Regions from separate parts of the Nonomuraea sp. NPDC049129 genome, predicted to be linked through region 1. Evidence: riboswitches for the same ligand, from Rfam matches in the RefSeq annotation. Region 1 holds a riboswitch; each other region holds the start of a gene.
What was found. A riboswitch is a leader RNA that binds a small molecule or an ion and turns the genes downstream of it on or off. The one in region 1 is predicted to bind cobalamin.

Region 1 (3,266 bases):
GGCGGACATGCCGGCCGACTTGCCCGGCAGCCATTCCAGGTTGCCGTGCTTTCCCACGTGCACCATCGCGTGCGCGCCGAACTCGGCCGACAGCCAGCGGTAGGCGGCCAGGTAGTGGTGGCTGGGCGGCAGGTCGGGGTCGTGGTAGATGGCGATCGGGTTGTCGCCGAAGCCGCGTGGCGGCTGGACCATGACCACGACGTTCCCGGCGCGCAGCGCCGCCAGGACGATGTCGCCGTCATGGACGAAGAGCTCGCCGGGCGGGGGTCCCCAGTGCCGCTCGATCCCGGTGCGCAGGCCGGCGGGGAGTGTGCGGTACCAGCGTTCGTAGGAGGCGGCGGAGATGCGTACCGGGTTGCCCGCCAGGTGCTCCTCGGTCAGCCAGTCCTGGTCCTGGCCGCCCGCGGCGATGAGCGCGTGGATGAGCGCGTCGCCGTCCTGCTCGGCCACGCCGGGGAAGCCCTCGCCCAGGTCGTAGCCCGCTTCGGCGAGCCGGGCCAGCAGCCGTACGGTGCTGGCGGGGGTGTCCAGCCCGACGGCGTTGCCGACGCGCGAGTGCTTGGTCGGGTACGCCGACAGCATCACCACCAGCCGCCGCCCGCCGGGCGGGGTGTGGCGCAGCAGCCCGTGGCGTACGGCGATGCCCGCCACCCGCGCGGCCCGCTCCGGGTCGGCGACATAGACGGTCAGCCCGTCCGGATCGATCTCCTTGAAGGAGAACGGCACCGTGATGATCCGCCCGTCGAACTCGGGGATGGCCACCTGCGAGGCGGCGTCCAGCGGCGACAGGCCGTCGTCGTTGTCCTCCCACGCCTGCCTGGACGTGGTCAGGCACAGACCTTGCAGGATCGGCACGTCGAGCGCGGCCAGCGCGCCCACGTCCCACGCCTCGTCGTCCCCGCCCGCGCCCGCCGTCGCGGGACGCGAGCCGCCCGCCGCCAGCACGGTCACCACCAGCGCGTCGGCGGCCCGCAGGGTCTCCAGCAGCTCGGGTTCGGCGGTGCGCAACGAGGAGCAGAACACCGGCAGCGCCTGCCCGCCCGCCTCCTCGACGGCGGCGCAGAGCGTCTCGACGAAGGCCGTGTTGCCCGCCATGTGGTGCGCCCGGTAGTAGAGCACCCCGATCACGGGCCCCTCGTGTGACCGTGCCTCGCGCTCCAGCCGCCCCCAGGACGGCGTGGGCGCCGGCTGCGCGAACCCGCGCCCGGTCAGCAGGACGGTGTCGGACAGGAAGGCGTGCAGCTCGGTCAGGTTGGCGGGCCCGCCGTGCGCCAGGTACGCGTGCGCGTCGGCGCAGACGCCGCCGCTCACCGTGGACAGCTCCATCAGCTCGGCGTCCGGCGCCTGCTCGCCGCCCAGCACCACGACCGGACGGGGCCCGGCCAGCAGCGCGTCGAGCCCCTCCTGCCAGGCGCGGCGACCGCCGAGCAGCCGTACGACGACCAGGTCGGCCCCCTCCAGCAGGCCGGGCAGATCGTCGGGGTCGAGCCGGGCGGGGTTGCCCAGACGGTAGGCGGCGCCACAGGCACGCGCGCTCAGCAGGTCGGTGTCGGAGGTGGAGAGCAGCAGGACGGTATGGCTGTCGCCAGGCACGGCACGATCCTCCCTCGGGGTCCTCGCCCCGGTCGTGGGTGTCGCGACGGCAGGAGTCTCCTGGCTCCCGGATCAGCGCTCACCCCGGCCTTCCCACCCGTTGCCGGGCAGTGGCCTGCGGTGGGGTTCGCTCCCCGGTCACAGTGGCGGGACCGCGCCGGATTCGCACCGGCTTCCTCCCTTTGCCATCGCCTACCCAGGAGCCTACGGCAGGAGCAACCTCCACCAGAAGTGGCGTTACCATCCTCATCGTGTCCATAGCCGACTTTTCCGGACGGGTCCGGCCCGACGCCTGTCCGGGAGCGCTCCAGGTGCACGAGGCCGCCGACGGCCCGCTGGCCCGGGTCCGCCTGCCCGGCGGCGCGGTCTCCGGCGTCCAGCTCCGCGAGCTGGCGGCCTGCGCGGCGGAGCTGGGCTCCGGGGTGGTCGAGCTCACGTCGCGGGCGAACGTACAGGTGCGGGGCCTGCGCGCGCCGGCCGTCTTCGCCGAACGGATCGCCGGCGTCGGGCTGCTGCCCTCGGCCGCGCACGAACGGGTACGCAACATCGTCGCCTCGCCGCTCGGCGGCCGCGGTCCTGCGGGTTTGGTGGACACGCAACCCCTGGTCGAGGCCCTGGACCTGGCGCTGTGCGCGCGGACCCGGCTGGCCGGGCTGCCAGGGCGCTTCCTGTTCGCGCTGGACGACGGCACGGGTGACATGCGGCAGCTGGCCGCCGATGTCACTCTCGTGCCTGCGGCAGTGAATGGTGACGCCTGGGCGGCACTGCCCGACGGCGCGGTGGCGGGCGGTGACGCCTGGGTGTCACTGCTGCTGGCGGGCGTGGACACCGGGCTTGTCGTGCCTCGTGACGCGGCGGTCGGGCAGATGATCGCCGCCGCCGAGGCGTTCCTCGACGAACGGGAGCGCGGGCTTTCCGATCGTGACCGGGGCGCGTGGCGGATCGCGGAGTTAGCGGACGGTCCCGCCCGAATCGCCGCCCACCTCGGCGTTGCGGGCGAGCGTGCGACGACCGCTCTGGACGCATCCTCTCCCCGCTCGGCCCATCGTCCCGGACCTGTCGATCAGCGGGACGGCCGCGTGGCGCTGGAGGCCGTGGTGCCGCTCGGGCGGCTGTCCGCCGCTCAGGTACGCGCTATCGCCGACACCGCCGACGACGGCGGGGCGGTTCCCGTACGGCTGACGCCGTGGCGGACGGTCGTCCTGCTGGACCTGTCCCCCGCCGCGGCCGAGCGGGCGGTGCGGCAGCTGTCCGCGGCAGGGCTGGTGACCGATCCGGCGTCGCCCTGGGTCGGGGTGAGCGCCTGCACCGGACGTCCCGGCTGCGCCAAGTCGCTGGCGGACGTGCAGGAGGACGTACGGCGGTGGGTGGCGACCCTGGACGCGCCCGCTGCGACGCCGGTGCATTGGGCGGGTTGCGAGCGGCGCTGCGGGCTGCCCCGCGGCCGGGTGGTCCAAATGGTGGCCACCGCCGACGGCTACGAGGAACGACCGCTTTGATGGCGGTCAGCTTCGACCGATACGAGGAAAGGCAGCAGTGACCGACTACCTGCGCGACGGCGCCGAGATCTACCGGCGCTCATTCGCGACCATCCGTGCCGAGGCCGACCTCACCGGGATGCCCCCGGATGTGGCCCAGGTGGCGGTGCGGATGATCCACGCGTGTGGCATGAC
Region 2 (3,266 bases), on a different contig from region 1:
TTCGCGATCGTCCCCGGCGCCGGACGCTGGGCCCGCGTCGCCAAGACGCTCGTCAAAACCGCCCGCGACGCCGGTTTCCCGGTCTCCGGCACGCCGCCCGTCACCCGGATCACCGTCACCGGGCTGCCCGCGCTGGCCGCGACCGAGCTCAACAACGGGCTGTCGTTGCTCGACACCGCCACGCCGCTGGCCCGGCTCACCGGCCAGATCGAGGTGGTGGTGGTGCCCGCACACTCCAAGTTCGCCACCTTCGACCAGTTCGGCGCGCAACTGGTCGCCCACCCCGACCGCACGCCCCTGACGGGCGGCCCGCAGGGCGAGCCCGACCACCTGCTGTTCGGGCTGATCGCCAAGGGCCTCGGCGCCGACACCCGGCAGGTCGACTACACCGGTTTTCCCGGCAGCGAGGAGGCCTCGGCCGCGCTCCTCGGCGGCAAGGCCGCGGCGGCGACCGGCACGCTCGCGGACTGGCGCCGCGCCATCGGCAAGGGCCTGGTCAGGGTGCTCGCCGTCTCCAGCGCGCGCCGGGTGGACGGCATCGAGGCGCCGAGCCTGCTGGAGTGCGGGGTGCGGGTGGACTTCGCCGACTGGTGCGCGGCCGTGGGGCCCGAAGGCATGACCGATGACGGCAAGGCCGTCGCCATCCGGCTCTGCGACGAGGTCACGGGGTCCGACTCGTGGCGGGCGGCCTGCCGGGCGGAGGGATGGACCTCGATCCCGCTCAGCGGCGACGACTTCGAACAGTGGCTGGCCTCGGAGATCGGCAGGACCAGGGCCGTGCTCCGCGATCTGGGCATGCTCGACACCGCTGACACAACATGCTGGGGTAGTTGCGCCAAGGGCCACTAGATGTAGGATTCTGATCGTCGCTGGTTCGCCCCTCGGGGCGGAGCAAAAGGGAACCCGGTGCGATTCCGGGGCTGCCCCGCAGCGGTGAGCGGGAACGACCGCCGTCACGAGCACTGGAGATCTCCGGGAAGCGACGGCCAGTAGGAATGATCGACCATGCCCGCGAGCCCGAAGACCTGCCGGCGACGTTGGGGGAGCCAGCCGGCTCCGCCCATCGAAGTGTCCATGGCCTCGAGGGAGGGCCGGGGGCGTCGGCGGCCGTGGAGTCCAGGGCCGCCGTGCTCTCACGCGCCCTCACGGGGATGAGCTCGCGAGGAGAGAGCACGTGACGCAGATCATTGAGGCCGATCACCAGCCGGCCACGGCCGATCACCAGCCGGCCACCGTCGACCGGCGGCTGGCGATCGAGGAGGCCGCCGCACGAGTGATCACCGATCCGGCCAACTCCCGGATCGCCGCCCGGCTCCTGGCCGAGGAGATCGCCGACGAGGCGGCCGGGCACGGCGTGCGGACCTTCTCCGAGTCCATCGCCGCCAGCCACGCCGCCGGGCTGATCCAGGACTCGCTCGCCGCCTTCGTCGGCGCGCACGCCGCCGAGCTCGACGCGCTCGTCTCCGGCGAGGCGGACGACCGCTTCGAGTATTTCGGGTTGCGTACGGTCTACGACCGCTACCTGCTGCGGCACCCGGAGTCGCGGACCGTGCTCGAACGGCCGCAGCACTTCCTGCTCCGCGTGGCCTGCGGGCTGTCGGAGACGGTCGCCGAGGCCGCCGAGCTGTACGGCCTCATGTCCACGCTGTCGTACCTGCCGAGCTCGCCGACGCTGTTCAACTCCGGTTCGCGCCGGCCGCAGCTGTCGTCGTGCTTCCTGCTCGACTCGCCGCGCGACGAGCTGGAGTCGATCTACGACCGCTACGGGCAGGTGGCCAGGCTGTCGAAGTACGCCGGGGGCATCGGCATCGCGTGGACCCGGGTGCGCTCGCGCGGATCCCTCATCAAGGGCACCAACGGGCACTCCAACGGCATCGTGCCCTGGCTGCGCACGCTCGACTCCTCCGTCGCCGCCGTCAACCAGGGCGGGCGCCGCAAGGGCGCGGCCTGTGTCTACCTGGAGACCTGGCACGCCGACGTCGAGGAGTTCCTGGAGCTGCGCGACAACACGGGCGAGGACGCCCGGCGTACGCACAACCTCAACCTGGCCAACTGGGTGCCGGACGAGTTCATGCGGCGGGTGGAGGCCGACGAGGTCTGGTCGCTGTTCGACCCCAAGCAGGTCCCCGACCTCACCGACCTGTACGGCGAGGCGTTCACCCGCGCCTACCGCGCCTACGAGGCCGACGGCCGCTACACCCGGCAGCTGCCCGCCCGGACCCTCTACGGCCGGATGATGCGCACCCTCGCCCAGACCGGCAACGGCTGGATGACGTTCAAGGACGCCGCCAACCGCACCTCCAACCAGACGGCCCGGCCCGAGAACGTCATCCACCTGTCCAACCTGTGCACCGAGATCCTCGAGGTCACCAGCGACGGCGAGACGGCGGTGTGCAACCTCGGCTCGATCAACCTCGCCGCCCACCTGACCGGCGAGGGCGTCGACTGGGCCCGGCTGCGCGCGACCGTCCGTACGGCGGTGCGCTTCCTGGACCGGACCATCGACCTGGGCTTCTACCCGACCGCCGAGGCCGAGGCGGCCAACAAGCGCTGGCGGCCGATCGGGCTCGGCGTGATGGGCCTGGCCGACGTCTTCTTCACGCTCCGGCTGCCGTTCGACTCGCCCGAGGCGCTGGGGCTGTCGACCCGCGTCGCCGAGGAGATCGCCCTGGCCGCCTACGACACCTCCGCCGATCTGGCCGTCGAGCGCGGCCGGCATCCGTCGTACGAGGAGACCAGGGCGGCGGGCGGCGTCTTGCACCCCGACCACTACGGCGCCGCCGCGTCGCCGCGCTGGGACGAGGTGCGCGCGAAGATCGCCGCGACCGGGCTGCGTAACTCGCTGATGGTCGCCATCGCCCCGACCGCGACCATCGCCTCCATCGCCGGGTGCTACGAGTGCATCGAGCCGCAGGTGTCCAACGTGTTCAAGCGCGAGACGCTGTCGGGGGAGTTCCTCCAGGTCAACCGCTACCTGGTGGCCGACCTCCAGGCTCGCGGGCTGTGGACGCAGCGGATGCGCGACGACCTCAAGCGGGCGGACGGCTCGGTCCAGGACATCGCGGGCATCCCCGATGACCTCAAGACCTTGTACCGGACGGCCTGGGAGCTGCCGCAGAAGGCGCTCATCGACCTGGCCGCGGCCCGTCAGCCGTACATCGACCAGTCGCAGTCGCTCAACCTGTTCATGGCCAGCCCGACGATCGGCAAGCTGTCGTCGATGTACGCCTATGCCTGGAAGCAGGGCCTGAAGACCACCTACTACC
Region 3 (3,266 bases), on a different contig from region 1:
CGGGGTCGGGCATCGGCGCGGCGTGCGCGTCGCGCCTGGCCGCCGAGGGTGCCTGCGTGGGCGTCCTGGACGTGCACGCGGCGGGGGCCAAGTCGGTCGCCACCGCCATCCGCGCCAGGGGCGGCACGGCCACGGCGCTCGTCTGTGACGTGTCGGACGAGAAGCAGGTGGCCGAGGCGATCGGTGACCTGCTCGCCTCGTTCGGCCGCCTGGATATCGTCCACTCCAACGCGGCCGCGCTCGACCCCGGCACCTACGGCCGCGACCGCGACCTCGAGGACCTCGACGTCGCCGTATGGGACCGCACGATGGCGGTGAACCTGCGCGGCTGCCTGCTCATGGTCAAGCACGCGGCCCCCGTGATGGCCGACGGCGGCGCGTTCGTCGTCACCTCGTCGGTCTCGGGCCTGCTGGGCGACGTCGCGCACGTCGCGTACGGCACCTCGAAGGCGGCGCTGACCGGTTTCGTGCGCTATGTGGCCACCAAGTACGGCTCGCGCGGCATCCGCTGCAACGCCATCGCGCCCGCACTGGTCCTGACCGACGCGGCCGCGCAGGCCCTCGGCCGGGAGCGGCTGGCCGACAAGGCGGCCGAACGGCTGCTGCCCTGGGCCTGCACCCCGGACGACGTGGCCGACCTCGTCGCCTTCCTCGCCTCGGCTGAGTCCCGGTGCATCACGGGACAGACCATCGTCATCGACTCCGGCACGGTGGCCCACCGCCCTGAACACGCCCTGCGCCAATGGCGCGACGCGGCGGGGTGACCACCGGAATTCCCCGGAGCGGTCCGTCACACGACTGTCTCGATCCCTGTGACGGTTTGTCGTGGCAGGAGTCCCTCGGAGCGGACACCCCTGCGGGGGAGCGGAAGCCCGGATACCCGGAGAACATTCCTAGGAACCGCATTAGGGTTGTGGCGGATCAAGGGGGATGAATGGAGCCGGTGTCGGTCGGGTTGGTCGGGGCGGGGCCGTGGGCGGAGCGCGCGCATGCGCCCATGCTGGTCAACAGCCCGCATCTCCGGTTCGCCGGCGTGTGGGCTCGGCGTCCGGAGGCTGCCGCTCGGCTGGGGGCGCCGGTGTTCGAGCGGGTCGAGGAGTTGTTCGAGGCGTGCGAGGCCGTGGCGTTCTGCGTGCCGCCGGGCGTACAGGCCGAATTGGGGGTGCGCGCGGCGAAGGCCGGGAAGGCGTTGTTGCTGGAGAAGCCGCTCGCCGACTCGCTGGAGAACGCGCGGCGGCTCGCCGATGCCGTGCGTGAGGCCGGTGTGGCCTCCCAGATGGTGCTCAGCATGCGTTATATGAAGCAGGTCAGGGAGTTCCTGGCGCGCTGCGCGGAAATCGAGGCGTTCGGCGGTCACGCCGCGAACATCTCCGATGTCCTGCTGGGCGGCCACCTCTTCGGCACCCCGTGGCGGCTCGAGCGCGGGGCGCTCCTGGACGTCGGGCCGCACGTGGTCGACCTGCTCGACGCCGCGCTCGGCCGGGTGACCGGCGTGCGCGCGCACGGCAACCCGCTCGGCTGGACCGGACTGCTGCTCGATCACGAGGGCGGCGCGGCCAGCGAGGCGTCGCTGTGCATGGCCGCCGCCGGTGACCTGCCGCCGGCCAGTGTCGCGGTGTACGGCAGGACGGGCAGCGCGACGCTGCTGCCCAGTGATGACGACGATCCGTTCGAGACCATCGCCGAGGAGTTCGCGCGGACCGTACGCCAGGGCGGCGGCCACCCGCTGGACGCGGCCCACGGGCTCAGGTTGCAAGAGATCATCGCCGAGGCGGAAGCCCAATTGGGCACCCCTTGACTTAACGCGCATCTGGCGCATTGATAGCGTCTGTCCGACGCGCAGAGTTGCAGCGAAGTCCGGTGCGAGTCCGGCGCTGTCCCGCAACTGTCATAGCCAGGTCGCCTGCCTCCGCGCTGACGTCATCAACCCTCGTGGAAAAGGGTGATCCGTCGCTCTCAAGCGGGTCTCTCGGTTCCGACAGTGTGAAAGGACTTCTCGTGAGGCCCGTACGCACGGCCTTCGCGGGCGCGCTGCTGGGAACGCTCGTTCTGGCCGGATGTGGTCAGACCAGCACTACCACCACCCCGTCACCCGCGAGCCCCACCGGCACGACCGGCACGACCGGCTCGACCAGCTCCGCCGCCTTCCCCGTGACGGTCGAGGCGGGCAACGGCAAGGTCAGCATCGCCAAAAAGCCGGAGCGGATCGTCTCGCTCTCCGCCAGCCATACCGAGACGCTCTTCGCCATCGGCGCGGGCCCCCAGGTCATCGCGGTGGACGACCAGTCCAACTACCCGGCCGGTGTCCCCAAGACGGACCTGTCCGGCTTCAAGCCGAACGTCGAGGCCATCGTCGCCCAGAAGCCCGACCTGGTGATCGTCTCCAACGACATCGACGGCATCGTCGCCAAGCTGGGCAAGGTGAACGTGCCGGTCCTCCTGGAGCCCGCCGCCACCAAGCTCGACGAGGCGTACGACGAGATCACCGACCTCGGCGCCGCCACCGGCAACACCGAAAAGGCCGGACAAGTCGTGACTGGCATGAAGACGTCCCTCGACAAGCTCTCGGCGAACGCCCCCAAGGACAAGAAGCTCACCTACTACCACGAACTCGACCAGACCCCCTACGCGGCGACGTCCAGCACGTTCATCGGGCAGATCTACGCCATGTTCGGCCTCACCAACATCGCCGACAAGGCGCCGGACCCGGCGGGCGGCTACCCCAAGCTGTCGGCGGAGTTCGTCGCCCAGGCAGACCCGGACCTGATCTTCCTGGCGGACGTGAAGTGCTGCCAGCAGAGCAAGGACACGCTGGCCAAGCGCCCCGGCTGGAAGGGACTGTCGGCCGTCAAGGGTGACCAGGTGATCCAGCTCGACGACGACATCGCCTCGCGCTGGGGCCCGCGGGTCGTCGACCTGGCACAGACCATCAGCGACGCCGTCGGCAAGGCGGCCACCCGCCAGTGAGGTCCAGACCGATGTGGACGGCGGGCGCGCTGGCCGTGCTCGCCGTCTCCATGGTCGCCGGGCTGCTCGGCGGGGCCGCCGACATCTCGCCGTGGCAGGTGGTGCTCCAGGCGCTCGACTGGCTGCCGTACGTACACGTGGACTCGGGGCTGGCCCCCGTGGAGCAGGGGCTGCTGTTCGAGCTGCGGCTGCCCAGAGTGCTGGTGGCGGCCGTGGTCGGCGGACTGCTGGCCATCGCGGGGGCCGGCTACCAGGGGGTGTTCCGCAACCCGCTGGCCGACCCCTATCTGCTGGGCGCC

Region 2: another riboswitch for cobalamin. It lies ahead of AB0B64_RS35585 (ribonucleoside-diphosphate reductase subunit alpha); the one in region 1 lies ahead of cobN (cobaltochelatase subunit CobN).
Region 3: another riboswitch for cobalamin. It lies ahead of AB0B64_RS46370 (ABC transporter substrate-binding protein); the one in region 1 lies ahead of cobN (cobaltochelatase subunit CobN).

The regions. Positions count from the first base shown of each region.
Region 1 is NZ_JBEZDU010000015.1:269,572-272,837, forward strand. It holds gene cobN (cobaltochelatase subunit CobN) at 1-1,593, opposite strand, end outside; cobalamin riboswitch at 1,628-1,816, opposite strand; gene cobG (precorrin-3B synthase) at 1,845-3,092, shown strand; gene AB0B64_RS38675 (precorrin-8X methylmutase) at 3,130-3,266, shown strand, end outside.
Region 2 is NZ_JBEZDU010000013.1:202,078-205,343, reverse strand. It holds gene AB0B64_RS35590 (tripartite tricarboxylate transporter substrate-binding protein) at 1-849, shown strand, start outside; cobalamin riboswitch at 854-1,048, shown strand; gene AB0B64_RS35585 (ribonucleoside-diphosphate reductase subunit alpha) at 1,175-3,266, shown strand, end outside.
Region 3 is NZ_JBEZDU010000023.1:17,047-20,312, reverse strand. It holds gene AB0B64_RS46380 (SDR family oxidoreductase) at 1-764, shown strand, start outside; gene AB0B64_RS46375 (Gfo/Idh/MocA family oxidoreductase) at 935-1,798, shown strand; cobalamin riboswitch at 1,806-1,926, shown strand; gene AB0B64_RS46370 (ABC transporter substrate-binding protein) at 1,999-2,967, shown strand; gene AB0B64_RS46365 (iron ABC transporter permease) at 2,979-3,266, shown strand, end outside.